4 regions of the Variovorax sp. PAMC 28711 genome follow, and region 3 is predicted to be linked to each of the others. Evidence: predicted binding sites of a transcription regulator. Region 3 holds the regulator's gene; each other region holds the start of a gene.
The links. The regulator sigma-54, encoded in region 3, starts transcription at its own class of promoters, with help from an activator protein. The targets are predictions, from matches to a motif close to TGGCANGNAANCTGCTTT.
Positions count from the first base shown of each region.

Region 1: a site for sigma-54 is predicted at 2,749-2,766, ahead of nirB (nitrite reductase large subunit NirB). Genes of this name have one in related genera too.
Region 2: a site for sigma-54 is predicted at 2,653-2,670, ahead of AX767_RS11100 (pilin). Genes of this name have one in related genera too.
Region 4: a site for sigma-54 is predicted at 1,548-1,565, ahead of AX767_RS09785 (6-hydroxynicotinate reductase). Genes of this name have one in related genera too.

Region 1 covers NZ_CP014517.1:3,425,945-3,433,331, forward strand. Annotated here, with positions in the region: gene nirD (nitrite reductase small subunit NirD) at 1-73, opposite strand, end outside; gene nirB (nitrite reductase large subunit NirB) at 88-2,613, opposite strand; gene AX767_RS16525 (hypothetical protein) at 2,957-3,199, shown strand; gene AX767_RS16530 (response regulator) at 3,296-3,970, shown strand; gene AX767_RS16535 (ATP-binding protein) at 3,967-5,319, shown strand; gene AX767_RS16540 (hypothetical protein) at 5,348-6,004, opposite strand; gene AX767_RS16545 (SDR family oxidoreductase) at 6,045-6,926, opposite strand; gene AX767_RS16550 (TenA family transcriptional regulator) at 6,923-7,387, opposite strand, start outside.
Region 2 covers NZ_CP014517.1:2,242,698-2,250,084, forward strand. Annotated here, with positions in the region: gene AX767_RS11090 (CHASE2 domain-containing protein) at 1-1,700, shown strand, start outside; gene AX767_RS11095 (3',5'-cyclic-nucleotide phosphodiesterase) at 1,721-2,524, shown strand; gene AX767_RS11100 (pilin) at 2,727-3,074, shown strand; one part of gene AX767_RS21015 (IS3 family transposase) at 3,076-4,016, opposite strand; AL1L pseudoknot at 3,910-4,026, opposite strand; one part of gene AX767_RS21015 (IS3 family transposase) at 4,016-4,304, opposite strand; gene AX767_RS22275 (pilin) at 4,303-4,536, shown strand; gene AX767_RS11115 (type IV pilin protein) at 5,136-5,615, shown strand; gene AX767_RS11120 (GspH/FimT family pseudopilin) at 5,654-6,208, shown strand; gene pilV (type IV pilus modification protein PilV) at 6,205-6,618, shown strand; gene AX767_RS11130 (PilW family protein) at 6,615-7,387, shown strand, end outside.
Region 3 covers NZ_CP014517.1:2,506,788-2,514,174, reverse strand. Annotated here, with positions in the region: gene AX767_RS12295 (THUMP domain-containing class I SAM-dependent RNA methyltransferase) at 1-375, opposite strand, end outside; gene AX767_RS12290 (RNA polymerase factor sigma-54) at 392-1,990, opposite strand; gene lptB (LPS export ABC transporter ATP-binding protein) at 1,999-2,790, opposite strand; gene lptA (lipopolysaccharide transport periplasmic protein LptA) at 2,787-3,476, opposite strand; gene AX767_RS12275 (thiol:disulfide interchange protein DsbA/DsbL) at 3,559-4,203, opposite strand; gene AX767_RS12270 (SPOR domain-containing protein) at 4,290-5,012, opposite strand; gene argS (arginine--tRNA ligase) at 5,021-6,706, opposite strand; gene AX767_RS12260 (hypothetical protein) at 6,839-7,138, shown strand; gene AX767_RS12255 (DUF2214 family protein) at 7,217-7,387, opposite strand, start outside.
Region 4 covers NZ_CP014517.1:1,969,375-1,976,761, forward strand. Annotated here, with positions in the region: gene AX767_RS09785 (6-hydroxynicotinate reductase) at 1-1,428, opposite strand, end outside; gene AX767_RS09790 (ferredoxin--NADP reductase) at 1,618-2,391, shown strand; gene AX767_RS09795 (TetR family transcriptional regulator) at 2,395-3,078, shown strand; gene AX767_RS09800 (amidohydrolase family protein) at 3,112-4,308, shown strand; gene AX767_RS09805 (TadE/TadG family type IV pilus assembly protein) at 4,353-5,015, opposite strand; gene AX767_RS09810 (DUF192 domain-containing protein) at 5,012-5,413, opposite strand; gene AX767_RS09815 (type II secretion system F family protein) at 5,413-6,285, opposite strand; gene AX767_RS09820 (type II secretion system F family protein) at 6,282-7,115, opposite strand; gene AX767_RS09825 (ATPase, T2SS/T4P/T4SS family) at 7,108-7,387, opposite strand, start outside.

The DNA.
Region 1 (7,387 bases), 920 kb from region 3:
CGCACACGCCGGTGTCGGGGAGGATGTCGGTGGCCGCGCACACGGCGGTCCAGCGAAGGGTTTCGGTGGTCATGGGTGTTCCTGGGTTCAGGCCGTGGCGACGCCGGCTTCCGCGCGTTCTTCGTTGCGGGCGGGCCGGATCTGTCCGCGTTCTTCGACGAACACGATGTGCTCGTCTTTCTTCTCGCTGTTGACGAAGGAGCGAAAGCGCTGGCGCGTGGCGGGGTCGTTCACCGCTGTTTTCCACTCGCACTGGTAGGTGTCGACCACGTGCTGCATCTGCGCTTCGAGCTCGGCGCCCAGGCCGAGCGTGTCGTCGATGAGCACGCCCTTCAGGTAGTCGAGTCCGCCCTCGAGGTTGTCGCGCCAGGTGCTGGTGCGCTGCAACCGGTCGGCCGTGTGCACGTAGAACATGAGGAAGCGGTCGACCAGCTTCACCAGCTCGGCCTTGGAGAGATCGGACGCGATCAGTTCGGCATGGCGCGGCTTCATGCCGCCGTTGCCGCACACGTACAGGTTCCAGCCCTTCTCGGTGGCGATGATGCCGACGTCCTTGCTCTGCGCCTCGGCGCATTCGCGGGTGCAACCCGACACGCCGAACTTGATCTTGTGCGGCGTGCGCAAGCCCTTGTAGCGGTGCTCCAGTTCGATCGCCATGCCCATGCTGTCGTCCACGCCGTAGCGGCACCAGGTCGAGCCGACGCAGCTCTTCACCGTGCGCAATGATTTGCCGTACGCATGGCCGGACTCGAAACCGGCCGCGATGAGCTCTTCCCAGATCGGCGGCAACTGCTCCACGCGGGCGCCGAACAGATCCACGCGCTGGCCGCCGGTGATCTTGGTGTACAGGCCGTACTTCTTCGCGACCTGGCCCACGGCGATCAGGCCATCGGCCGTGACCTCGCCGCCCGGCATGCGCGGCACCACCGAGTAGCTGCCGTCCTTCTGGATATTGCCGAGGAAGTAGTCGTTGCTGTCCTGCAGGCTCGCCAGGTCTTTCTGGAGCACGAAGTCGTTCCAGCACGACGCGAGCACGCTGGCCGCGGTCGGCTTGCAGATGTCGCAGCCCAGGCCCTTGCCGTGTTGGGCGAGCAGGTCGGCGAAGGTCTTGATCTGGCCGACGCGCACCAGGTGGTAGAGCTCTTGGCGCGAGTAGGGGAAGTGTTCGCACAGATGGTTGTTGACGGCCATGCCGCGCTGGGCCATCTCCATCTTCATGACCTGCGTGACCAGCGGCACGCAGCCACCGCACGAGGCGCCGGCCTTGTTGCAGGCCTTCATGTCGGCGATGGTGCAGGCGCCTTCGCCGACCGCAGCGCAGATGGCGCCTTTGCTCACGTTGTTGCAGGAGCAGATCTGTGCGGTGTCGGGCAACGCCTCGACGCCGAGGCCCGGCCTGGCCTTGCCGTCGCTCGACGGCAGGATCAGAAACTCCGGGTCGGCCGGCAGCGCGATGCCGTTGAGCGCCAGCTGCAGCAAGGTGCCGTATTCGGCTGCGTCGCCCACCAACACGGCGCCGAGCAGTTGCTTGCCGTCTTCGCTCACCACGATCTTCTTGTAGATCTGCTTGTGCTCGTTGACGTACTGGTACGCACGCGACCTCGGCGTCCTGCCGTGCGCGTCGCCGATGCTCGCGACATCGACGCCCATCAGCTTGAGCTTGGTGCTCATGTCGGCGCCGGTGAAGGCGGCGTCTTCCTCGCCGGCGATGTGCTTTGCGGCAACGCGCGCCATGTCGTAGCCCGGCGCGACGAGGCCGAAGGTCTGGTCGTTCCAGGCGGCGCATTCGCCGATCGCGTAGACGTTGCGGTCGCTGGTGCGGCAATGCGTGTCGACCGCGATGCCGCCGCGCGCGCCGAGGGCCAGCAGGCTCTGACGCGCCAGCTCGTCGCGCGGCCGGATGCCCGCGGAGAACACGATCATGTCGGTCTCCAGGTGCGTGCCGTCAGCGAAGACCATGCGGTGCCGGCCCGTCGCACCATCGACGATCCCGACCGTGTTGCGGCCCGTGTGCACCTGCAGGCCGAGCGCCTCGATGCTGTTGCGCAGCGCGCGCCCACCGCCTTCGTCGACCTGCACGGCCATCAGGCGGGGTGCGAATTCGACGACGTGCGTCTCGAGGCCCATGTCGCGCAACGCCTTGGCGCATTCGAGGCCCAGCAGGCCACCGCCCACGACGACGCCGGTCTTCGAGCGCGCGCCGCATTCCTTCATCGCCTCCAGGTCTTCGATGGTGCGGTAGACGAAGCAGTTCGCGCGGTCGCGCCCGGGCACCGGCGGCACGAAAGGCGAAGAACCCGTGGCCAGCACCAGCTTGTCGTAGTGCACCACCTCTCCATCGGCGGTGGTGACCGTGTTGTCGCGGCGTTCGATGGCCACGGCGCGTGCCGCCAGGCGCAGCGTGAAGCCGCTGCGCTCGAAGAAGCCCGGTTCGACCAGCGAAAGATCTTCGGCGGTTTTGCCGGCAAAGAATTCGGAGAGGTGAACCCGGTCGTAGGCCGGGCGGGGTTCCTCGCACAGCACCGTGACTTCGGCGTCTGTGATTCCGAGCGCATGGAGTTGCTCCAGAAACTTGTGGCCCACCATGCCGTGGCCGATCACTGCGATTTTCATGTCATGTCCTGCGCGCTTACCGGTTGGAGCAGGCGAAACGCCAGCGTGTTCGCTGTCGATTCGCTCGAATCCCGCCCTCATTAGCGGAGGCACTGTGAAACCCGCGGCAACGGCGCCGGGGACAGTTCACAGGTTCAAGCAATGTCCGTGCCGACCGATAGGCCGCCTTCGGCCCCGATTTTCGGTTTTCCGCACTGCGATCGAGCCGGTTCGTCCGGAGAACAGCATTCGTCACCGCATTGGTGCGCCGGCCCGTGCGCGCGACGGCCTTAACGAAAAGAAAAGGTCGGCGAACCATCATCGCCCGGCAGGCGGCGCTCTTGCGGCCCACACGATCGAGGAGATGACGATGCAAACCGACGCCGACCGCACTGCGCTGAAAGCGCGCGCGCCCGCGCGCGACCCCGAGCCGGCCTGTCTGCCCGCGGTGCTCGCCGCCATCGGCGCGGCGGTGGCGCTGGCGGCCGTCGTCTGGACCACCTACGACGCGTTCGACGAGAGCGGCTTCGACTTTCGGGCGGCCGTTGTGCAGCCCGTGCTTTCGGCACTGGGGCTTGCGCCTTCGCCGGGGGCCGGGCCGAAATGAAGGACGCCCGGGCGACCGACTCGTTCTTTTCCGGCGTGAGAACCGGTCCTGATAATGACCTGCGGCACCGATCCACGTGGCCGGGAGTGAACTGACATGCGTTTGCTGGTGGTTGAAGATGACGTCCTGCTGGGCGAGGCGCTCGCCGTCGGCTTGCGGCAGCTGGGGCACGCGGTCGACTGGTTCGGCGACGGTGCCAAGGCCGATGCGGCGTTGGCCGGCGCGGCGTTCGACGCCGTGGTGCTGGACCTGGGCCTGCCGCGTGGCGACGGCATGGTGTGGCTCCGGCGCTGGCGCGAACGGGGTCTCAAGGTGCCGCTGTTGATCCTCACCGCGCGTGACGGCGTCGAAGAGCGCATCGCCGGGCTCGACGCCGGTGCCGACGACTACCTCGTCAAGCCGCTCACCATCGATGAACTGGCAGCCCGCCTGCGCGCGTTGGTGCGGCGTGCCGCCGGGCAGGCGCAGGCGGCATGGCAGCACGGCCAGCTCCACTATGACCCGGCCACCAAGGTCGTGTTGTGGAAGGGCGCAAAGGTCGACCTCACGGGCCGCGAACTGGCGGTGCTCGAAGCCTTGCTGGGCCAGTCGCAGCGGGTGCTGTCGAAGGCGCACCTGCTGGAAAAACTGTACGACTGGAGCGGGGTCGAGCCGGAAAGCAATGCGCTGGAGGTGCACATCCACCATCTGCGTCGCAAGATCGATCCGAACATCGTGCGCACGGTGCGCGGCGTCGGTTATGCCATCGGTTCCGGCGAGGCCGGCCCATGAGCCTGCAACGCCGCCTGCTGCTGTATCTGCTGGTGTGTGCTCCCCTGGTGTGGGGCGTCGCGCTGTACTTTTCGATCGACCAGGCGCGGCACCAGATCAACGAGCTTTTCGACACCGAACTGATCCGGCTCGCGCGGCAGCTGCAGTCCACGCTGGGTCCCGACATTGGCCGGGCGGAAGGTCCGTTGCCGCCTGCGCCGCAGGAAGGTGCGCCGGACGCGGGCGAATCCGACGTGCGCGACCTCGCGGTGGCGGTGTGGGACCAGCACGGGCAACTCATGCTGGCGGACCGTGAAGGCGTGCAGCTGCCCAACTTGCCGAACCGCAGCGGCTTCTTCAACGAGGATGTCGCGGGTCGCCCCTGGCGCGTGTACTACCTGCAATCGCTGGACGGTCGCTGGCAGGTGGCGGCAGGGCAGGGCACCTACGAGCGCGACGAGCTGATCTTCGGGCTGATGACCAGCCAGGTTGCGCCCTGGTTGCTGGTGTTGCCCTTCTTGCTCGCGTTGATGGCGTGGGCGGTGCGGCGCGCGCTGGCACCGATTGCCGATCTCACCACCGAGCTGGCGAATCGCCAGGCAGACGACCTCCAACCCATTCCCGAAGGCCCCACGCCCGCCGAGCTCAAACCGATGATCGGCGCGATGAACGGCCTTTTCGCGCGCATCGACGCGTTGCTCGTGCGGGAGCGCCGGTTCACCGCCGATGCGGCCCATGAACTGCGCACACCGCTGGCCGTGCTGCGCGCCCAGTGGGACGTGGTGCGCCGCTCGGGCAGTCCGGACGAGCGCACGCAGGCTGAACGCAAGCTCGATGCGGGCCTCGATCGAATGGGGCGGCTCGTGACGCAGATGCTGGCGCTGTCGCGCGTGGAGTCCGGCGCGCTGCCCGCGCTCGTCGAAGTGGCCTGGACGCCCGTCGTCGAGCAGGCGATGAGCGACTGTCTGTTGCTGGCCGAACGTCGCGGCATCGAATTGTCGTGCGAATGGCCGCCGGTTGGCCAGTACCCCTTCCCGCTGATGGGCGACGAGAACCTGCTGACTGTCCTGCTGCGCAACCTGCTGGACAACGCCATCCGTTATGCGCCGGTCGGCACCGGCGTTGTCCTGCGTTTCACGCAGGACACGGTCGAGGTCGCCAACGACGGCCCGCCGCTCAGCGACGCGCAGTTGCGTCGGCTTGGCGAACGTTTTTACCGGCCGGACGGCCAGGAGGAGGGCGGCAGCGGCCTCGGCGTGTCGATCGTGCGACGCATTGCCGAAATGCACGGCCTGGAAGTCGTGTTCGGCACGGCCAGAGGCGGACAGGGTGTCAGTGTGCAGCTGCGCTTCGACGCAGCGCACCGCTGAGCCCCGCGCCGCGCCGCGCTGCGGCCTGCTACTTTGCCCTGGTCTTTTCGAGCAGGGCGCGGGCTTCTTCGCGGCGTCCGGTGTCGGCCACCAGGCGGCCGGGCCGTGCCGGCGCACCGATCGCCCGCTCGAGGTAGGGCACCGCCTGTTCCGGCTGCTTGGTCTCGACCAGGTACTCGCCGTAGAAGAAGTTCGGATCGATGCCCTTGGGATTGAGCGCCAGCGCTTTCTGCAGGAGGTCTTTCGCCTTGGCCTTGTCGCCGAAACCCACGGGCCACCCGGGCACTTTGTAGTAGAGGACGCCCAGGCTGTTGTAGGCCGAGCCGTCGAGCGCGTTGCCGTCGATGGCAATGGCCGATTCGTAGAGCGACTTGGCCTGCTTGACGAGGCCGAGCGCGCCCAGCCCGCCCTTCTCGCCGGCCCACGAGCTCACGACGATGCCTTCCCAGACCAGCGGCTCTGCACGGCCCGCATGGTTCTCGCTGATCTTGTGTGCCTTGGCGGCGAGCGCCTCGAAGCGTTTTTCGCGCTCGGCCGGCGGGCTCTGGTAGCGGATGACTTCCCAGTCGTGCTGGAGTTCGACCACGGCGTCGTCCACCGGAGCCGCCTGCACGGGCAGGGCCACGAAGGCGAGTGTCGCAAGGCTGGCGGCGGCGGCCAGCGCGGTGATGACGCGTCGTCGCATGGGGGCGGAGGTGTGCTTGTCTTTCATTTTTTTCCTTGGTTCAGGGGGAGCTGTGCATCAGCGAATGGGTGTCGGCATCGGTCGGGCCTTCTGGCGGGCAGTCGAGCGACAGGGTGGCGGGTTGCGAAAGGGCCGGCAGGCTGGCCCGGTGTTTGGTGAACGCGCCGTCGAGCCATGCCGGGACCAGTCCGTTGAGTCGCACGGCGAGCTTTTCGGGGAAGCCGAGAAACCGCTCGACAGCGCCGCTCTCCAGCAGGTCCACCAACGCACGCGCCACCGACTGCGGATCGTCCATGGCGGTCGCGGTTGCAGCGTTGTAGTGGCTGACGGCCTCGCTGTTGAACGCAGTGCGCGTGCTGCGCGGCCCGAGGTATTGCACGCCGATGCGCGTGTCACCGAGTTCGCGGCGCAACGACTCCGCGAAGCCGCGCAAGCCGAATTTGCTCGCGCTGTACACGCTGTAGCCAGGCAGGCCGAGGCGCCCGAGCACCGAGCCGACGAAGAGGATGCGGGCTTCGGGCAGCGCGCGCAAATGCGGCAGCAGCGTCTGCGTGAGGAGCATCGGCACGAAAAGATTCAGGTGCAGCACCTGTGCCATTTCGGTGGCGCTGAGCGCTTCGAGCCTCCCGAAGCCGGGCAACCCGGCGTTGTGCACCACGACGTTGGCGCCCCAACCGGCGGCCACTTCGGCCAGCCCGGTGATGCTGGCTGTTCGCGTGAGGTCCGCTGCATACCACTCCACCTGGGGCTTCATCGGGTCCTTGCATTCGCGCAGCAACGCACGGGCCTGCGCGGCCAGCCGCGCCGGTGAGCGGCCGACCAGCATCACCGAGGCACTCGCGCCCACCAGCGCTTCGGCAGCAGCCTGCCCGATGCCGCCGCTGGCACCGGTGAGCAGGACGCGCGCGCCGGCCGCCTTCATGCCGCCACCGCGCTTTGCGTCACTGCGGTCTGCGGCAAGGGCAGGCCCCGGAACACGTCGCTGTAGAGCCAGTAGAAGGCGCGCGCCGCGTGGACAATGTCGGCCTGGTCCTGTGCATCGTCGACCTGGTCCATCAGCAGTTCGAAGTGGGCGGTGTGTTCCTGGTCGAGCGTGCCGTGCGAGCGCAGGTAGCTGAAAGCCGCGTCGGGCAACTGCAGGGGCTTCTGGATCTGGTCTGCCGCGAGCAGGGCCAGCGACACGCTGGTGCCTTCGAGCACATGCACCATGCCGAAGAAGCCCAGCGGATTGCGCCGCGCGATGGTGTCGTAGGCATACGCGACCATCACTTCGGTCGCATGGCCGGGCGGCCCGTTGCGCACGGCTTCCTCGTCGCCTCCCGTGGCACGGATGTCGTTCAGGATCCATTCGTCGTGGCCCTGTTCTTCTTCGATGTACTCGTC
Region 2 (7,387 bases), 260 kb from region 3:
CGCCGACCCACGACTACATGACGCGCTGGGGTGGTTTTGGCGGCAACATCCCGCCCCTGGCAAACGCGGCCGCGTCGTCCGGCTTCCTGAACATGCTCATCGAAGGCAGCGGCGACGGCCTGGTGCGATCGGCGCCCTTGTTGGCCGCCTACGAAGGCGACGAAGCCAGGCCGGGCTATTACGAATCGCTCGGCCTGACGGTGTACCGGCTGGCGAGCGGCATGCCGTCCGTGCAGGCGTCGCTCAAGCCCGGCGGCGCGCTCGACGCGCTGCTCATTCCGGGCCGGGCGGCGCCTCTGCGCATTCCGGTCGACCAGACCGGCAGCATGCTCGTCCCCTTTCGGGGGCCGGGCGGTGCACAGGGCGGATCGTTTCGCTACGTGGCCGCGGCCGACGTGCTGAACGGCGGGCTGGCACCCGGCGAACTGCGGGACAAGATCGTGCTGGTCGGCGCCACCGCCCCTGCGCTGCAGGATTTGCGCGCCACGCCGGTCAGTGCGGGTTTCCCTGGCGTCGAGGTGCACGCCAACATCATTTCGGGCCTGTTCGACCGCCGCCTGCCGGAAGCGCCCGGCGAATCCGACATCTACGACGTGCTGGTGATTCTGCTGGCGGGGCTCGGGCTCGCCTACGGGCTGTCGGTGCTGTCGGTCGCGCGCGCGGTGCTGCTCGGCGTGGGCACCGTCGCCGTGGTGGTGGGGCTGAACAGCTGGCTCTATCTGCAGGCCTATCTGGTGCTGCCACTGGCCGCCGCGCTCGTCATGATTGCGCTGGCCTTCGCGCTCAACGTGGCGTGGGGCTACCTCGTGGAGGCGCGCGTTCGCCGGGGGCTGACCCAGCTCTTCGGCACTTACGTGCCGCCGCAGCTCGTGCAGGAAATGCTCCTCTCGCCGCGCCGCTACAGCATGCGCGCTGAGAGCAAGGAGCTCACCGTGATGTTCTGCGACATGCGCGGCTTCACCCAGATGTCCGAGCAGATGGCGCCCACCGAGTTGCAGACTTTCCTCAACGGCGTCTTCAGCCGGCTGACCGAGATCATCAGCACGCACCGCGGCACCGTCGACAAGTACATGGGCGACTGCGTCATGGCTTTCTGGGGCGCCCCGGTCGACACGCCCGACCACGCCGACCTCGCCGTGGCCGCCGCACTGGAGATGGCCGCTGCCGTGCACACCCTCAACCAGGCGCACCGCGCCAGCGGGCACCCCGAAATCAGCGTGGGCATCGGCCTCAACACCGGCACCATGAGCGTCGGCGACATGGGCTCCGCGCTGCGCCGCAGCTACACGGTGGTGGGCGACGCGGTCAACCTGGCGTCGCGGCTCGAAAGCCTGAGCGGCCACTACGGCGTGGAGGTGATCGCCAGCGACGCCACGCGCCGCGCCGCGCCGCAATTCGTCTGGCAGGAACTCGACCTCGTCGGGGTCAAGGGCAAAGCCCGGACCGTCACCATTTATTCGCCCCTCGCGCGGCCCGCGGCGGCGAGTGCAGAACAACTCGCCGACCTGGCCCGCTGGCAAGACGTGCTCGCCGCCTACCGTGCGCAAGACTGGGCGGCGGGCCGAACCCTTTTGACGCCGCTGCTCGCGACCCCTGCCAAAAAAGTCCTTTACCAGCTGTACGTCGAACGTTTAGCCTCCATGGCGTTGCGCCCGAAAGACGCGAGCTGGGACGGCGCAACCCGGTTCGAAACCAAGTGACATATCAAAAGGCCCACAAAATGCAGGTGCGCGTGTTGGGTTGCTCTGGCGCCATCGCCAAAGACTGCCGCACCACTTCTTTTCTGGTCGACACCGATTTGCTCGTCGATGCCGGCACCGGCGTCGGCGACCTCACTCTGGACGAAATGGCCGGCATCGACGACGTGGTGCTCACCCATTCGCACCTCGACCACGTCGCCGCCCTGCCCCTGATGATCGACGCCGTGGCCAGCCGCCGCCAGCAACCGCTGCGCGTGCACGCCTTGCGCGCCACCATCGAAGCACTGCGCGCCCACGTGTTCAACAACGTCATCTGGCCCGACTTCGCGAGCATCCCCAGCCGCGAAAAGCCGTTCGTCAGCTTTCACGACATCGCGGTCGGTCAGAAGCTCGAACTCGGCAGCCGGCTGCTGAAGCACATCGAAGTGCTCCCCGCCGTGCACACCGTGCCCGCCTGCGGCTACGCCGTGCGATCCGCCCAGGGCGGCCCGAACTGGGTCTTCAGCGGCGACACCGAACGCAACGCGCCCTTCTGGGAGCGCATCAACGCGATGGACGTCGGCGTGCTGGTGATCGAAACCGCCTTCAGCAACCGCGAACAGGCCCTGGCGCAGCGCAGCCTGCACCTGTCGCCCGCCACGCTGGCCGACGAACTCGCGCAGATCGCGCCCGGCCGGCGCTACCCGATCTACATCACCCACACCAAGCCCGCCGAGACCGAAGAAATCATGAGCCAGATCGACGCGTTCGCCGCCGGCGAGCTGCTCGGGCTGGCGCAGCGCGACATTCGCTGGCTGCAAACGGCGGGCGTGCTTGAACTCTGAGCGACATTTTGGGCAGATGACAAATTTGTCACCGCCGTCCGCGAGCAAACTGGCGCTAAGTGTCACATGGTGTAACCAGAATGTGAACTAGTCCGCACAAATGTCAGCGTGGGACACCTCTGGCGCGCTGGCACAGATGCTGCGGATAGATAGGCGCTCCGGGAGGTTCCCGGGCCTTATTTACCAACCTGGAGTTTTTCAAATGAACCGTCGTTCCATTGCACGCAACGTACAAAAGGGTTTCACCCTTATCGAATTGATGATCGTCGTGGCGATCATCGGTATTTTGGCTGCTGTGGCTTTGCCGGCTTACCAGGACTACATCGCTCGTGCACAGGCCACGGAAGCTGTCTCGCTCGCCGAGGGCCAGCGCATAGCTGTGCTCGAAAAGTTCACGCAGGACGGCACGTGCGCAACCAACGCGGACGCTACTACTGCTAAGGCCGCCGGCACGGCCGTCGACACCGACATTACCGGAAAGTACGTGCTCAAGACCACCCTTGGCGGCACCGTGAACCGCACCGGGTTTCGTAGAGGCCAGTTGGTTTAAGTCAGGCCGGTATGACGGCCTGCTCGGCGAGATGCCGGTAGTAGTTTGCCTCAGCCTCGGCGGGCGGGATGTAGCCAATGGGCTCCAGCAGTCGATGGTGATTGAACCAAGACACCCATTCGAGCGTCGCGAGTTCCAAGGACTCCTTCGTCTTCCAAGGCGCCCGGCGATGGATCAATTCGGCCTTGTAGAGACCGTTGACCGTCTCGGCCAGAGCGTTGTCGTAGCTGTCGCCTTTGCTGCCAACCGACGGCTCCACGCCGGCCTCTGCTAACCGCTCGCTGTAGCGGACAGAGACGTATTGCGAGCCCCTGTCGGAGTGCGCCACAAGGCTTCGATCGCGTTCCGGCTGCCTTGCGTACAGTGCCTGCTCCAGGGCATCAAGGACGAAGTCTGTCGTCATCGAACTGCTGACTCGCCAGCCTACGATGCGTCTGGCGTAGACGTCGATGACGAAGGCCACGTATTGCCAGCCTTGCCAGGTAGAGACGTACGTGAAGTCCGAGACCCAAAGCTGATTCGGCCTGTCGGCCTTGAACTGCCTGTTGACTTTGTCCAGCGGGCACGGCGCCCTGCGGTCGCTGATCGTCGTTCGTACGACTTTGCCCCGCATGACGCCGCGAAGTCCGAGGCGTTTCATCAGCCGTTCAACCGTGCATCGGGCCGCCGCTGTGCCTTCGCGAGCCAACTGCCGCCAGACCTTCTCGGCGCCGTAGACCTGCATGTTGGCTTGCCAGACGCGCTTGATCTCTGTTGCAAGAATGTCATCGCTCTGCGCTCGTGCGCAGCGCCGTTCCGGCTCGCGACGAAGCGCCGCATGCCGTCGATACCCGGACGGGGAGATCTGCAAAACCTTGCAGATCGGCTCGACCCCGAACGTATCGCGATGCTCGTCGATGAGCTCTCTCAGGACTTGAATCGGCGGTCGAGCTCCGCCTGGGCGAAAAACGCACTCGCCACCTTCAGGATCTCGTTGGCCCGGCGCAATTCCTTGACCTCGCGTTCGAGCTCTTTGACGCGCTGCGCCTCCGACGTCGTTACGCCATCGCGCGCGCCGGAATCTATCTCGTGACGCTTGACCCATGTCAGCAGCGTCTGCGGCACGCAGCCGATCTTCGGGGCAATCGATTCGACCGCCAGCCACAGCGAGGGGTACTCCCCGCGGTGTTCCAACACCAGGCGCACCGCGCGCTCGCGGACCTCAGGTGAGAACTTGTTCGACTTGTTCATGGCTCCATCTTCTCAAAGGGTGGAGCCTCCACAAATCCCGGTGCGGTTCACCGCAAGTGCGGCAGGCGGCTGCACCATCGTGTCAACATTTAAAGACGCTGGCGTAGCTACGCCCCTTGTTTCTAAAACTGTGACCTTGACGCTAAGCAACGCCGACAAGGGTTCAAACGTCTGGACCTGCACGTCGACCGCGGCGCAAAAGTATGTTCCGAAGACGTGCGCTGGCGTCTAAAGTTTCTCTCCCCTAAAGCCGCCGCCCTCGGGCGGCTTTTTCACGCCTGAAGCGCCCGTTTCACGGTTTACACGTTCCGCCTTCGCTGCTCACTGCCAGCGATAGGTGCCCGAGGGGATGTTCCTAATCGCCGAAAACGCAGGGCTTTTCTTCCGGCGGACGTGGCGGACATCGTCGATGTACAACTACGGATGCGACATGCTGCTTAGTTCGCCCTAAACAATCCTGGTTTTACCCGAACGCGACGTTGTGAGACGTGCAAGCCGACGACAGCGAGGCCAACAACGCGCGCAGGCGGAACTCCGCTGCCGAAGCATCGTCCTGCTGCTTGTAGCTTGTAAGACATCGAGCTCAATATTGGCCGCCTTCGGGCGGCTATTTCTATTTCTAGACGACGTGAACATTGGATCAACAGAGGCAGTTCATCCGAATGCACCTCGCCATCGAAAGCATTGGTGCTGCTATCGATCAAGGAAGACAGACAAACGGCGCAAGCCGGCCGCTCAGCGGTAACTCTTCAAAGAGCCAAAATGGTCCACAAGACGTAAACTTTGGTAACAAACAAAAACAATGGTGACACGTCGCCTGAAAGGATCCACATGCCATCTTCCAAAACCAATGCCTTCCAAAGAAAACAAAAGGGCTTCACGCTTATTGAAGTCATGGTTACGGTGGCGATCATTGGCATCCTGGCCGCAATTGCCTTGCCTTCTTACCGAGATTACGTCTTGAGGGCGCAAGTGGTGGATGCGAGTAACGGGCTTTCGGCGATGCGCGTCAATATGGAGCGGTACTTCCAGGACAACAGGACGTACCTTTCTACCGGCGCGTTCACGTCACCCTGTCTCGTGGCAGCCAATTTGCGCATGGTGGGGTCTTTTCAATTGTCTTGCGACGGCACGTATGGTGCGGCGACAGCTTCAACTTTCACGCTGGTGGCAACCGGTTCTGGTGCGACCAACGGGTTCGTATTCACGGTCGATCAGGCGAATAACCGGGCGACGCCTGCTGTCCGCAGTGGCAGTGGCTGGAATACCTGCGCCAACGACTGGGTCACGAGCAAAGGACAGACGTGTTGAATCGCCGTTCCTTTTGCAGAGGCTTTACCCTGTTAGAGATGGTCATCACCATCGCGGTGATGGCGATTCTGGTGGGACTGGCGATGCCTTCCATGTTCGAGTGGGTCGCCAATTCACGGGTCAGGACGGTGGCCGACACGCTGCAAAACGGGGTGCGACTGGCGCAGAACGAAGCTTTGCGACGCAACCGGCAGGTCGTTTTTTCATTGACCAACAGCAGTTCACCGCAAACCGCATTGACGGCGTCCGCCAATGGAAAGAACTGGTCGATCAACTGGGTTCCTGCGGCACTGGACGCGGCCACTGCGCCGACTTTTATCGAGGCGGGCGTGCTGACGACGGCTGGCGCGGGTGTTCAGATTGCTGGGCCATCCGCGATTTGTTTCAACGCGAATGGACGGCTTGTCACCAATCCCAGCCCGGGTGTGACCGGTGCGAACTGCTCCATTGCCTCGGCGCCGACTTACGACATTACCAAGACGGGTGCGGAACGCAGGTTGCGTGTATTGGTCGCGCTCGGAGGGCAGGTTCGCATGTGTGATCCCGACAAGGCACTTTCACGTGATGTCCCCGACGGGTGTCCCGCACCATGAAAAAACCACATCTGCCTGCATCGCGCGCTGGTCAACGTGGCATCGCCCTGCTGGAGGTTCTCGTCTCGATCCTTCTCTTTTCGCTAGGCATATTGGGACTGGTCGGGCTGCAAGCGCGGGCGGTCACGACATCGGTCGACGCCGAAGACCGAGGTCGTGCGGCCCTGCTCGCCAACGAGATCGCCAGCACGATGTGGCTGACGGACTCGGTCACCGTGAATGGCACCGCGTGGCAGGCGCGCGTCAGCGCACCAACGACGGGCGGCTTGTCGAACGGCACCGTGACCATCACGCCGGTGGCAGGCACCACCAACAGCGCGGACATTCTCATCCAATGGCGCTCACCCACTCGCACCGCCAGCAGCGCCAATGCAGGCAGCCAGCTCTCAACCCGGGTGACGCTGCCATGAGCCATCCATTTTCTGAACGGCGGACATCCGGGTTCACGTTGATTGAGCTCATGGTGTCGATCGTGATCGCACTGATCGTCACCCTGGCGGTGACCAGCACTGTGATCACGAACGAATCCACCAAGCGGACCACCACCTCGACCAACGACATGAACCAGACAGGTTCGTACGCGTCTTACTTCCTGGACCGGGCGGTCCGCAGCGCCGGCTCCGGCTTCACGCAGGCCTCTTCGCTGGCCGGCATTTTCGGGTGTCGCCTCACCGCCAAAATGGGCAGCACTCCGGACTTGCCTCGCACGAACCTCGCATTTCCCGCGCCGTTTGCTACTTATTTTCTGGGCGGCGCCACGGGCAGCGGAAACTTACGCGTAGCGCCGGTGCTGATTGGCAAAGGTCAGGCCGATGGGCCGTTGATTGGCGCGACGTCGGGCGCAGGCTCCGATGTCCTGGTCGTCATGGGCGGCAATGCCGCGGCCGGTGATGTGCCGCGGCCGCTGTTGTCGAATGTGTCGTCGACAGGAACGAGCAACATCGTACGGGTCAACAATGCGGTGGGCATCACGGGCGGCGACTTGACTTTGGTGAGCCAGACAGGAGAGACAGATTGCCTGTTGGAACCGGTGACCAGCACCTTTGTAGACACCGTGGGAAACACCACGATCCCGCTGAGTGGCACGTACTTCACGTCGACCGGTAGCAGTACCAGCCTGGCGGCCATGGCATCGAGCGGATCGGCCTACCTGACACCGCTCGGTAACACCACTGCCAG
Region 3 (7,387 bases):
AAAGCGGTCGGCGATCGCGTCCTTGATGCGCAGCGTGGCGAAGTTCAGGCTCTGCAGCGGACTGTGCTGGGCGGTCGTCTCGATCTTGAAAGTCTGCTGCGGCGTGAACCAGATCTCCCAGGCCACGCCGCTTGCGATGGCGTAGAGGTCGTTCTCGCTGCGGTACGGCGCCTGGGCCAGCTCGATGAGCACGCGCTGCGCGAGGCGGCTGTGCAGGTTGAGCTTGAGCGCGTCGCGCCATTCGGCAAGCACCCGGACGCCGCCCCGCAGCGTGAGCAGGTCTTGCCCGACGCGGCCAGTCAGCGCATGGACTTCCTGCGCCAGGAATTCCTCGACGCCGGCGGCGCAAGGCAAAAATAGGGAGAGATCGTTCACCCCTCGATTGTCGCGGCTACAGCGCCTTGCGCAGATTGGCCGGCGCGATGCGCAGCGCCTCGCGGTATTTGGCGACCGTGCGACGTGCGCACTCGATGCCCTGCTCTTTCAGCATCTCCGACACCTGACTGTCCGACAACGGCTTCTTGATGTCTTCGGCCGTGACGAACTGCTTGATGAGCGCCCGCACGGCCGTGCTCGACGCGTTGCCGCCGGTCTCGGTGCCGAGCGCCGAACCGAAGAAATATTTGAGCTCCACCGTGCCGTAAGGCGTCGCCATGTACTTGGCGGTCGTCACGCGGCTGATGGTCGACTCGTGCAGCCCCAGCTCGTCGGCGATCTCGCGCAGCACCAGCGGGCGCATGGCGAGTTCGCCGTGCACGAAGAAGCTTTTCTGACGCTCGACGATGGCGTTGGACACGCGAAGAATGGTGTCGAAGCGCTGCTGGATGTTCTTGATGAACCAGCGCGCTTCCTGCAGCCGCTGCGACAGCGCCTGGCTGCCCTCGCCCTTGTGCGCCTTGAGCGCGCCGGCGTAGATGTCGTGCACGCGCAGCCGCGGCATCACGTCGGGGTTGAGCATCACGCGGAACTTGAGCGTGGCGCCGCGGCCGGTGCGCGTGACGATCACGTCGGGCACCACGATGTTGCGTTCGACATCGACGAAGCGACGACCCGGCTTGGGCTCGAGCCGCGCGATCATCTGCAATGCGCTGCGCACCTCTTCCTCGTTGCTGCGGGTGAGCGTGGCGAGGCGTTTGAAGTCGCGGCGCGCGAGCAGCTCCATTGGCTGCTTGCAGATCAGGAGGGCGGTCTTGCGGACCTGCCGGGCATTTTCGCTTTCGCGGGCCGCGTTCGCAGGTGCCAGCGCGCGAAGCTGGATCGCCAGGCACTCGCCGAGGTCGCGTGCGCCGACCCCGACCGGCTCCAGGCTTTGCAGCAGGCCGAGCGCGACCTGGAAATGATGAACCAGATCGTCGAACTGGTCGTTGTCGTCGCCCGCGAGCCCCGAGGCCAGCGCCGGCAGCGAGTCTTCGAGGTAGCCGTCGTCGTTCAGCGATTCGATCAGGAAGCGCAGCGCGGCCTGGTCGTTGGCATTGAGCCGCAGGCTCAGCGCCTGGCGGTGCAGGAACGATTGCAGCGATTCCTGGCTGCGGGCCAACTCGGTGGCGTCGATGCGCTCGCTGCCGTCGTTGGGGCCGAGGTTGTTGCCGCTGGCCTGCGCGTCGCCGCCCCATTCGCCGTCGTCGGGCGTCAGCTCGACGGTGCCGTCGCCTTCCCAGTCGGGCTCGCGGTCGGCCACATCGGCGACCGGCGACTCGGTCTCGCTGCTGGCGGAAGAAGGCGTGTCGTCGGACGACGTGCTGGCGGTGCTCCCGGAAAAATCGGCGTCGCGGTCGTCTTCGCGAGGCGCCGGCGTGTCGGACGTGTCGAGCCCGAACTCCTCGCGCGCCGCTTCTTCGGCAGTGCGTTCGAGAAAAGGGTTGTCGTCAAGCATCTGCTCGACTTCCTGGCTCAGCTCGAGCGTGGAAAGCTGCAGCAGCCGGATCGACTGTTGAAGTTGGGGCGTGAGCGCCAAGTGCTGCGAAACGCGCAGCGACAGGCCTTGCTTCATGCGCCCCGCTACATCCGGAAGTGTTCGCCCAGGTACACGCGTCGTACCTCGGCGTTGTCGACGATCTCCGAAGGCGTGCCTTGTGCCAGCACTTGCCCGTCGCTGATGATGAAAGCGTGATCGCAGATGCCGAGCGTTTCGCGCACGTTGTGGTCGGTGATGAGCACGCCAATGCCGCGCTCTTTCAGAAAACTGATGATCCGCTGGATCTCGATCACGGCGATCGGGTCGATGCCGGCGAACGGTTCGTCGAGCAGGATGAAGCGCGGCTGCGTGGCGAGCGCGCGAGCGATTTCGACGCGGCGACGTTCTCCGCCCGACAGCGCGAGCGCCGGCGAATCGCGCAGATGGTCGACGCGCAGGTCGGTCAGCAATTCGGTCAGGCGCTCTTCCATGCGCGCCTTGGAGAGCGGCACGAACCGGCCGCTGCCGTCGTCCTCGCGCTGCAGCTCGAGCACGGCACGCACGTTTTCCTCCACATTGAGCTTGCGGAAGATCGAGGCTTCCTGCGGCAGGTACGAGAGCCCCATGCGCGCGCGCTTGTGGATCGGCATGTGCGCAATCGGCTCGCCGTCGATCGTGATCTCGCCGGCATCGGCGCGGACCAGGCCGACGATCATGTAGAACGAGGTCGTCTTGCCGGCGCCGTTCGGGCCGAGCAATCCGACGACTTCGCCCTTCTGGACTTCAAGCGATACGTCTTTCACCACCGTGCGGCTGCCGTAGGTCTTTTGCAGACCGCGCGCTTCGAGGCGGCTGCCCTGGCTGCCGACGTCTGCAGTGCCCGCGGTTTCGATCACTTGCGCGCGTCTCCGCCGTTCAGCGTGGTGCTCGGACGCAAGCCGGCGCCGGGTGCCGGCGAAGCGGCCGGTGCCGGTGCGCCCTTGCCGCCCGCAGCCGCCCCGGAAACCGGCTGGCGCGGCGTCAGCACGGCCCTGACACGGCCGCCCGGCGTGCCGGCTGCCACGCTGGCGTCCGGCGGCAAGGCCGAGCCGTTCACCGTGAAGGTGTCGTTGCTCTGGTCGTAGACGATCAGCGCGCCGGTGGTTTCGTCGTTGGGCTTGGCGCCGATCAGGCGGCGCATCACGGCGCGACCGATGAACTTGACGTTGTCGGCGCGGCTGTCGTATTCGATGCGGTCGGCCTCGCCCTCGGTCCACTCGTCACCGGGCGCGTCGCGCTTCTGCTTGTAGTAGGCCTGCTTGCCCGGCTCGGGCGTGACCACGCCGTACTGGTAGCCCTCCGGGTCCTGGCGCACGTCGATGCGAGCGCCGCGGATGACGATCGTGCCCTTGGTCACGAGCACCTTGCCGGTGAACACGCTCGTCTGCTTGAGGTCGTCGTAACGCAACGCGTCCGACTCGATGTTCATTGGCTTGAGGCGGTCGGCCTTTTCGGCGTGGGCCGGCAGGGCCGCCGCCAGCGCGAGGGCGCAGGCAGCGGCGGCGGTCAGGAAGCGGGGGAAGGAGATAGAGCGCAGGTTCATAGAGGCACGAAACTTGCTGCTGATTGTAGACGCCCAACTGACGCGTCCTCGACGAAAAAGCCCGCCCAGGCAGTCGAAAGGTTCAACCCTTGCGCGCCTCGATGATCAGGAAATTCGTGGTCTGCAGCGACTTCGTCATGTTGCCAGCCAGTTCGCCGTCGACATAGAAACGCCCCGCCACACCCAACGCTGGCACGCCGCTCACCTTGTAGGCCTCGGTGAGCTGCGATGCGCGCTTGGCCTTGCTCGCCACGCCGAACGAATTGAACGCTTCGGTGAACTTGGTTTTGTCGAGGCCGTTCTTTTCGGCCCACGCGATGATGGCGGCGTCGCCGTTCACGTTCTGGCGCTGCTTGTGGATCGCGTCAAACACCTTGGGCTGGTATTCGTCGAGCTTGCCCATCGCCTCGAGTGCGTAGAAAAGGCGCTGCTTGGCTTCGACGTCGTTGCCCACGAAAGGCACCGGCACGCGGCGAAACACCACATCTTTCGGCAGCGTCTTGACCCACGCTTCGAGTTCGGGCTCGAAGGAATTGCAATGCGGGCAGTTGTACGAGAAGAACTCGACCACCTCGATCTTGCCGGCCGGTGCGTCGCTGGGCGCGCGCTTGTCGAGCACCAGGTACTCGGTACCGGCCTTGGGCATGCGCGCCTGGGCATGCGACAGATTGGCAATGGCCATCAGGCCCAGCGAAGTAGCGGCCAACGAAAAATCACGACGTTTCATGTGGAAGGTTCTCCTGTGGGCAGACAGAGCCCGTTGCACCGCGCGGAGTTCCCACCCGCAGCCGGTAAAGAAAAGTCAAGCGCCGTTCAGCGCTGCACGCGGACGAGCGCGGATTCGAGACCGCCGCCGTCGAGCCGCTCCTTGAGGCGGTCAGCGTCGTCCTTCTTGTTGAAGGGACCGGCGCGCACGCGGTAGACGGTGCGACCGGCCTGCTCGCGCTCAGTGACCTTGGCTTCCACGCCCATCAGCGAGAGCTTGGCGCGCTGCGCTTCGGCGTCGTCGGTGGAGCGGAAAGCGCCGGCCTGCACGAAGTACATGAAGGGGTCGGCGCCGGCGGCGGCATTGGGCTGCGCGGTCTGTGCGGCCGAGGCCTGGACCGAGCCGCCCCCGGTGCCGGCACGTGAACGCGCCAGGTCGCCGAGCGGATCGCTCGAGGCTTCGACCGGCGCCGCCGGCTTGGGCCGGGTCGGCGCGACCACCACCGGCACCGGGCCGGACGGCGTGGTCGGCGCGTTCAGCGGCCCGACGGTCGCGGGCTGCACGGCCACGGGTGAGACGGTGGTCGGCGGCTTGGCGGCGCCGGCCTTGCCGGCCAGTGGGCCGTTCGGGTCCCAGTCGCGGTTCTTGCGGGCTTCGGCCTCGTCCTGCTCGACGCCGCCACGCTGCGTCTTGTTCATGAACGGGATCGGCACCTTGGTCACGTAGACCGCGATGCCCAGCGCCACGCCGAGACCGAGCACCAGGCCGACGATCAGCCCGATGACGATGTTGCCGCGCTGCCGGCCGAGGTTCATGCTTGTCTTCTTCATGGTGAGGTTCACATCTTGCTCGGCGCACTGACGCCGAGAATCGCGAGGCCATTGTGCAGCACCCGCGCGGTGGCGGCGACGAGCGCCAAACGGGCTTTCTTGACGCTTTCGTCGTCGACCAGAATGCGCTCGGCGTCGTAGTAGCTGTGGTAGCTGGCGGCCAGCTCGCGCAGGTAGAACGTGACGTCGTGCGGCGCGAAATCCTTGGCGGCCGCGGTCAGCATGTCGGGGTACTTGGCGAGCAGCAGCATGAGCGCCTGCGCGGCCGGGCTCTCGAGCGCCGACAGGTCGACATCTTGCAGCGTCGCCGCGTCGCCGCCCCAGCTGGCGAGCACCGAGCAGATGCGGGCATGTGCGTACTGCACGTAGTACACCGGGTTGTCGTTGTTCTTCGCCACGGCGAGGTCGACGTCGAAGGTGTATTCGGTGTCGGGCTTGCGGCTCAGCAGGAAGAAGCGGACCGCATCGGTGCTGGTCCATTCGATCAGGTCGCGCAGCGTGACGTAGCTGCCGGCGCGCTTGCTGATCTTGACCTCCTCGCCGCCCTTCATGACGCGCACCATGGTGTGCAGCACGTAGTCGGGGTAGCTTGCCGGGATGCCCTCGCCCACGCCCTGCAGGCCGGCGCGCACCCGCGCGATGGTGCCGTGGTGGTCGGTGCCCTGGATGTTGACGACCGTGTGAAAGCCGCGCTCCCACTTGGCGACGTGGTAGGCCACGTCGGGCACGAAGTAGGTGTACGTGCCATCGCCCTTTTTCATGACGCGGTCCTTGTCGTCGCCGTAGTCGGTCGACCGGAGCCACAGCGCGCCGTCCTGCTCGTACGTTTTGCCGGCGGCCACGAGCTTGGCCACGGTCGATTCGACCCGGCCGCTGGTGTACAGGCTCGACTCCAGGTAGTAGTTGTCAAAGCGCACGCGAAACGCCTGCAGGTCGAGGTCTTGCTCCCGACGCAGGTAGGCGACGGCGAATTCGCGGATCGAGTCGATGTCGTCGATGTCGCCGCTCGCGGTGAACGCGCGATCGTCCGATTTCACGGTCTTCTTCGCTTTGAAATCTTCGGCGATGTCGGCGATGTAGTCGCCGTTGTAGGCCGCGGCTTTTTCGCCGCTCGGCCAGTCGGCGTCGCCGGGCTTCAGGCCTTTGGCGCGCATCTGCACGCTGCTGGCGAGCGTCTGGATCTGCACGCCGGCGTCGTTGTAATAGAACTCGCGGTACACCGCATCGCCCTGCGAAGCGCGCAGGTTGCAGATGGCATCGCCGAGCGCGGCCTGGCGACCGTGGCCCACATGCAGCGGGCCGGTCGGGTTGGCCGAGACGAACTCGACCAGCACTTTTTCGCCCGTCACGGGCTGACGGCCGTAGGCGTCGCCGGCAACGTGGACTTCGCGCACCACCTGCTGCTTGGCGGCCGTCTTCAGGCGGATGTTGAGAAAACCCGGGCCGGCGATCTCGACCGCCTGCACCCACTGCCCGAAAGCGGGCGTGGCCAGCAGGGCCGCGCTCAGTTCTTCGGCCAGTTCGCGCGGCTTCCGGCCGAGCGGCTTGGCGAGTTGCATGGCGGCCGTGCTGGCGAAATCGCCGTGCGCTGCCACCTTGGGCGACTCGAACGCGGCTTTGGCGCCAGCGCCGGGCGAGAAGGATTCGAGCGTGTTCGCGAGCGCCGCGAGCAGCTCCTGTTTGACCAATAGCATCCGTGAATTTTACGTGGGGCCAACCCCGGCTTCGCCCGATCGGTCATCCGCGAGCCCGTCTGGACCGTTAGCATGAATGGCCCCGGCCCGGGGCTGCTGTCACCCCATCAACCTTTCGAGGACAACCACACCATGAAAAAGCTCCTTTCCCTGATCGCTCTCGGCGCCTGTCTCTCGTTCGGCGCCCACGCGCAGGACAAGATGGCCGCGCCGGCCGCCGGTGCGACCTGCGATTCCAAGGCCATGGACAAGAACGGCAAGCCGCTGGCCGGCGCCGCCAAGAACAGCTTCATGAAGAAGTGCGAGAAGGACACGATGTCGTCCGCCGCACCCGCCTGCGCCGCCAAGGCCATGGACAAGAACGGCAAGGCCCTCGCCGGTGCCGCCAAGAACAGCTTCATGAAGAAGTGCGAAGCCGACGCCAAGGGCTGATCGCCGAGCCGACGCACACGACGTCACCTGCAAAAAAGCCCGCTGCGTGCGGGCTTTTTGCTGTGCGGGGCGGGCGCGCTACTTGCCGAAACCGCGCGCGAGGAACACGGCGACCAGCGGAATCACCGCGATCAGGTGCGCCTGCACCATCACCAGCCGGCGCGTCTTCTTGATGTCGGCCTCCGCAGGCAGCGCGCCCGTCGCGCGCAGCGCCTTGCGCCATCGAAAGTAGGTCAGTGTCGGGAAGAT
Region 4 (7,387 bases), 540 kb from region 3:
CGCGACGATCGCCGGCGTGGGCACGGTGCCGAAGCTGTTGTCGGGCATGCGCATCACGTCGACCATCACGGTGATGCCGCCGCCGGGCCACACATAGGCCGGTGCGCCGCCGCAGGTGACGTTGACCAGCGCGTTCTTGATGGCGCGCGTGAGCAGCACCGGGTTCTCGCTCACGCCGGCGCGCAGGCTGCCGCCCGCGCCGCCGAGGAACAACACGGTGCAGAGCGAGGGCTCGCAGTTCTCGCCGATGCGCTCGACGATGCGGCGCACTTCTTCGGGCATCGGTTGCTCGATAGCCTGCAAGGCGTTGTCGAGCACGTACCACTGCGCATGTTCGCCGGTGGTCGAGGTCATGAGGAGCCGCAGGCCGGGCCTGGCGACACCGGCTTCCCAGCCTTCGATGATCGAGAGCGGATCGTCGATGTCGGTGCCGCCCCAGCCGTTGCCGGGGTTCGCGACCTGGAAGTACCGGCCTGGCGTGGACTTGCGTCCGCGCATCTCGATGCCGGAGGGCGCCATGTCGAGGCAGCGGCCGGCCTGGTGCTGCGTGAGCACGCCGGTGATGTGGTCGTCGACCACCACCACTTCGTCGGCCACGCCGGCGAACTGCCGCGCGAAGATGCCAACCGCCGCCGAGCCGCAGCCCACGCGCATGCGCTGCTCTTCGACGCCGTTGACGATCGGCGCCTTGCCCGCCTGGATGACGATGCCGGCCCCGCCGTCGATGAGGCATTCGGCCGGCTTCTTGTTGCCGAGCAGCTGCATCAGTTCGAGCGTCAGGCGCCCTTCCTTCTTGCTGCCGCCGGTGAGGTGGTGCACACCACCGAGCGAGAGCATCTGCGAGCCGTATTCGGCCGTCGTGACGTGGCCGACGACCTCGCCCTTGTAGCGGACGTTGGCCTGCTCCGCGCCAAGGAAACGGTCGGTGTCGATCTTGATCTTGAGGCTGCAGTAACTGAAGATGCCTTCGGTCACCACCGTCACCATGTCGACGCCCCGCACCTTCGAGCCGACGATGAACGGCGCAGGCTTGTAGTCGGGATAGGTGGTCGACGAGCCGACGCCAGTCACGAAGACCTCGTCGGCCAGCAGGAGGTCGCCGTCCCAATCGGGCGCGGCCGGCGGCGCACCATTGGCGGTCGTTTCGGCACCGGGACGTGCAAAAGGCACCAATGCGGTGGCATTGCTTTCGACGGCGCGACGCAGCAGCACGACCGGATCGACCCGCACCAGCGTGCCGGCGCGGTTGGCGTAGCGGTCGCAGGCGCCGGTGCGGCCTTCGGAAATCTGGCACAGCACCGGGCAGGCGTTGCACTCGACCTTGGGCACGCTGACCTTGTCGTTGCGCAGGGGCGCGCGAGTGGCGACGGCGTCCATGGGCATCACGTCCATGCCCGGTAACCCGTCTGTCTTGGTGTGTTCTGTCATCGTGGAAAATCCTTGAGATCGCCAAGCACCGGCTGGCTCAGAAGGTGCTTGTGATCGATTTGCTCTTTGTGTAGCATTCACTCCACTTTGATGTTGTGAACGCTACATTCAAAATCAATGTAGCAAATGCAATGCCAACGCGCAACGGCGTTTTCACCGAACCATCGAACCACCGAAAAATCTCAAGCCATGAGTGCCTTCAGCGAAGAAACCGTCCTCAGCGTCCACCACTGGACCGACCGCCTGTTCACCTTCACCACGACGCGCGACCCCGCGCTGCGTTTCTCGAACGGGCATTTCACGATGATCGGTCTGCGCGTGAACGACAAGCCGCTCTTGCGCGCCTACAGCATCGCGAGCGCCAACTACGAGGAATACCTCGAGTTCCTGAGCATCAAGGTCGACGACGGCCCGCTCACTTCGCGCCTGCAGCACATCCAGGTCGGCGACAAGATCATCGTGGGCCGCAAGCCGACCGGCACGCTGCTCATCGACTACACGCTGCCCGGCAAGCGCCTCTATCTCCTGGGCACCGGCACCGGCCTCGCACCCTTCATGAGCGTGATCCGCGACCCGGAAACGTACGAGAGGTTCGAGAAGGTCATCCTCGTGCACGGCGTGCGCCAGGTCGACGAGCTGGCCTATCACGACCTCGTGCTCGACCACCTGCCCAAGCATGAGTTCCTGGGCGAGCTCATCCAGAACCAGCTGCTCTATTACCCGACCGTGACGCGCGAAGATTTCCGCAACATGGGCCGCATCACCGAGCTGATGGAAAGCAACAAGCTGACCGACGATCTCGGCCTGCCGCCGCTCAACGCCGCCGAAGACCGCGTGATGCTGTGCGGCAGCCCCGGCATGCTGGTCGACCTGAAGCACATGCTCGAAGCCAAGGGCTTCAAAGAGGGGAACACCTCGACCCCTGGCGACTTCGTGGTCGAGCGCGCGTTCGCCGAAAAGTAATCGATGGCCGTTGCCAAGGTTTCGACAGCCAACGGTGTGCGTCGCGGCACCGGCGTGCGCGATGCGGCGGCGCAGGCCACGCGCAAGGCGATTCTGAAGGCGGCCACCAAGGTGTTCGCGAAGTACGGCTACGACGGCGGCAGCGTCGAGAAGATCTCGAAGGCCGCCAAGTCGTACGACCGCATGATCTATTACTACTTCGGCAGCAAGGAAGGCCTGTTCATCGCGGTGCTCGAAGAGATGTACCGCGCGATGGACGTGGCCGAGAACGCCATCGCACTCGACGCCGACCAGCCCGTCGAAACGCTCACCGCGGTGATCCGTTTCGTGCACGGCTACTACCGCAAGAACCCCGAGTTCGTCACGCTGCTGAACACCGAGAACCTGCACAAGGGCCGGCACATCTCGAAGTCGTTGCGCGCGGGCGAGTATTCGTCGCACGCGATCAACGTGATCCGCGAAGTGCTCGCGAGCGGCATCGCCAAGGGCCTGTTCCGCAAGGACGTGGCCGCGCGCGAGGTGTACCTCCTGATCGCCTCGACCGGCTACTTCTACATGTCGAACCGCCACACGCTCACCGCCTTCCTGGGCGAGCCGCTCGAAACCGCCGAGGCAGTGGCGCGTTGGGAAACCTTCGCGATCGACACCGTGCTGCGCGCCGTCGGCGCCACGCCGGCCGTTCATTAAAAGATATCCATCTCCACCCACGAGGAGTCATCCATGGCAGAAGCAGTTGCGGGCGCGAAGTCCGGCAAAGTCGTCATCAGGAACATCGGTTTGCTCCTTTCGGGCGACATCGACCGACCCATCCTCGACGCCGACACGATCGTCGTGAACGATGGGTTGATCGTGGCGGTCGGCAAGGAAAAAGACTGTGACCTCGAAGGCGCGAAGACCGTCATCGACTGCAAGAAGACCTGCGTCGCGCCCGGCTTGATCGACAGCCACGTGCACCCGGTGTTCGGCGACTGGACGCCGCGCCAGAGCCAGCTCGGCTGGATCGATTCGACCATGAACGGCGGCGTGACCACGATGATTTCCGCCGGCGAAGTGCACCTGCCCGGCCGCCCGAAAGACATCGTCGGCCTGAAGGCGCTGGCTATCACGGCGCAGCGCGCCTACGACAACTTTCGGCCGAGCGGCGTGAAGGTGCTGGCCGGTGCGCCCATCATCGAAAAGGGCATGGTCGAGAGCGACTTCAAGGAGCTCGCCGAAGCGGGCGTGAGCCTGCTGGGCGAAGTCGGTCTCGGCACGGTGAAGGCGGGCTACGAGGCCAAGGAGATGGTCGCGTGGGCGCGCAAGTACGGCATCCAGAGCACCATCCACACGGGCGGCCCGTCGATTCCCGGCTCCGGCCTCATCGACAAGGACGTGGTCCTCGAAGCCGATGCCGACATCATCGGCCACATCAACGGCGGCCACACGTCCTTGCCCGAAGCCCACGTGTGCGAACTTTGCGAAAAGAGCACGCGCGCCATCGAGATCGTGCACAACGGCAACGAGAAGACCGCCATCGCCGCGGCGCGCGCGGCCATCGAACTCAAGTGTCCGCATCGCGTGATCCTCGGCACCGACGGGCCCGCCGGCTCGGGCGTGCAGCCGCTCGGCATCCTGCGCATGGTGGCTTTCATCTCGGCCTTCGCGAGCATTCCGCCGGAGCAGGTGTTCTGCTTCGCGACCGGCAACACCGCACGCATCCGCAACCTGAACTGCGGCCTCGTCGAAGTGGGCCGCGACGCCGATTTCGTCTTCATGGACCGCGCCCAACACTCGCCCGCCGCGGGCCTGCTCGAAAGCGTGCAGCTCGGCGACATTCCGGGCGTCGGCATGGTGATGATCGACGGCATCGTGCGCGCGGGGCGCAGCCGCAACACGCCGCCGGCGACAGAAGTGCCGGTGGTCGTTTCAGGCCACTGACACGGCTGCGGGCGGTGCAGCCGGCGGCCGCTGCGCGCCGTCGATCAACCCACCGCCTCCGACTGCATGCGCACGACGGCTTCGGAGCGAATCGGCACGCGACCCTGCGCCCGGCAGACATCGCCGAGGTTGAACCATGCCAGCACGAGGGACAGGAACTCTTCGTTCAGCGGCATCACCGGCTTGTAGCAATAGGTGAGGCGAATCTTGAGCAGGTTGGCGTCCTGGATGTTTTGCCTGGAGCCGCCCTTGACCTGCGTGCTGCGGTACATGAGGTTGTCGTTGGGGATGAAGCGCCGGCCGTTCGCGGTGACGCCATGATCGGCAAAGCTCGCGGGCGATGGATTCAGCACATCGATGAACATGCCCGACACATCGACATTGGCGCGAACGATCGCCCCTGCCAGCTCGCCCCGGCCGGCTGCACGCTTCATGTAGAGCGGCGCCAGAGCGCTCTTGCCAGCCAGCCGCATCTGGCTGGTGAGTCCGGAGCGGGCGTTGTCCACCGCGCCCGCGCGCGCCGCGGCCAGCGCGGCCATGTCGACCACGGCCTTGGCCTTGTACATCAGCGCCATCTCTGCAATGGCAAAGATCACCATCAGGAAGATCACCATCGTGATGGCCATTTCCACGAGCGTGGCGCCTCGCATCGCGCGGGCCGGCGGCGAGCGGCGAATGCGGGCGCCGAAGGTTGAACGGTGGCTCATGCGTGCTCCCCGAAGAGTGGCGCTGCCGTTGGCACCGGCAGCAGACGTTGGCCCGGCGCAAGGCCCAGCCGCTTTGCAGTGCCCGTGGCGCACTCGAGCACCGCGTGGGCACGCGAAACGCTCTTGAGCTGCCAGGGTCTGACTTCGCAGACGCGCAGGATCTCGCCGGCGCGGTCGACGAAGATCACATCGAGCGTCACGCGCATGCCCCACATGTGGATGCTGCTGCAGGGCACGATGTACAGGCCGGCATCGGGTGAAAGACGCACGCCCAGCAGACCCCGCAGCCGGGACAGAAAGGTGTTCGCGATGCGCACCTTCAAAGGCAGCGCCACCCCGTCGCGCGACAGCGCGACCATGGGCAAATGCAGGAGCGGGTCGGGCCCGGAGGACGCCATCAGAAGCCTCCCGACATGGTGATCTTCTGGTACAGAAAATAGCCGAGAAACGCGAAGGTGCAGGGAAAGATGAAGATCACCAGCGGCCCGAGCATCAGCACCGGTGCTTCGAAGGCCTTCTTCTCCGCGAGCAGGAAGCGCTCGGCGCGACGCTGGATGGCCTGTTCGCGCAGAACCGGCGCCAGCGAAGAACCCACACGCTCCGCCTGGATCATGGCGCTGACCATGTTGGTCAACTCGCGAATGCCGACGCGATCCTGCATCTGGTAGAGCGCGTCGGCACGGGGCACGCCGGCCGACACGTCGCGCAGCACGCGCGTGAATTCCTGCCTGAGCGCGCCGGGCGGTCCCTTGGCCAGCGTCAGGCGAATGGCACCGGTCAGGTTTTGTCCCGACTCGATGCCGAGGACGAGAAAGTCCAGAAAGTTGGGCAGCTCGCGCACCAGGCGACGGCTGCGGGCCTTGCGGATTTCGTTGAGCCGGAGATCGGGCAGAAAGAACCCCAGCGCGCCGGCGATCAACAGGAACACCGGATCGATGCGTCCGAGCATCCCGAGCGCCAGCCCGAGGGCCATCGACGCGAGCAGGCCGGCGATCACCTTGAGCCCCATGAATTGCTCGACCGTGAAGAGATAGTGCAAGCCGCTGAGCACCAGCCGGCGCTGCAGGCTGACGCGATACGCCTGCGGAAAAAGGTGCGCCGTGCGTGCCGCGGCCCAACCGACCAGCGGCCAGATTCGGCGCAGCGACGAGGGCAGCGGATCCATGTAGTCGCGCTGCTCCTTGGGAACGCTCGTGAACTCGAGGTACAGCAGCACGATGAAAAGCGCCACGGCCAATCCGACGGTTCCGAGAATCAGCGCGGGGATCATATGTCGATGCTCATGATTTTCTTGATGACGCGAAAGCCGATGAAGACCCAGACGCACACCGCGAGAAACACACCCCAGCCCAGCAGCGTGCTGAACATCGGCCCCATGGCCGCGGGGTCGAGCTGGTGCAGCATGTAGAGCATGAAGAACGGCAGGCCCGCCATCACCAGCGCCTGCATGCGCCCTTGCGCGGTCAAGGCCAGCACCTTCTTTTCCATGTTCTGACGCTCGCGCACCGAACGCGCGAGCCCATCGAGCGACTCCGAAAGGTTGCCACCGCTTTCGCGCGCGATCTTGATGGCCGCCACCACCATTTCCATCTCGGCCGTCTTCACGCGGTGCGCGAGGTGATCGAGTGCCAGGTCCATGTCGATGCCGACGCGAATCTCGCGCAGGGTCAGTTCGATCTCGCGGCGCAGGGGCAAGGGCCCGTCGCGCCCCACTGAATCCATGGCGCCCATCAGGCTGCCGCCGGCACGGATGGCACCGGCCATCATGGCCAGCACATCAGGGATCTGGCTGTCGATCAGCGCTTGCAGGCGGTTGCGTTGTCGCGCGTAGTACTTGCCCGGGAGCACCAGGCCTGCGACGGCGAGCAGGAAGCACCACAGCAGACTGCCCAGAAAGACCCAGGCGCCGGCCACGACGGCGATCGCGATCAGGCCCTGCACCAGCCACCGGTTCTTGAACATGCCGGCGAACAGTGCACTCTGGCCCCGTTCATTGCCAGGGTCGGGAGCGTTCCGCCCGGCCACCCACTGGCTGGCGCCGAGGTAGGCCAGCGTGCCGACGCTCATCGCCACCACCAGGATGATGAGCAGGTCAAGCACCCGGAATGCCCGCCTCGAAAATGGACAGCGCGGGCGTCTGGATGCCCGCCGCGCGCAAGGCCTCGATGAATTCCGGCACCGCGCCGGTGGGCACGAACTCGCCACGGACGCGTCCGTCCTCGTTGAAGCCGCTCTGCCGGAACACGAAGATATCCTGCATCTGGATCTTGCCGCTCTCGACGCCGGTCAGTTCGGTGATCGCGGTGATCTTTCGCGTGCCGCACTTGAAGCGGGTCTGCTGCACGATCATGTTGACCGCCGAGGCAATCTGC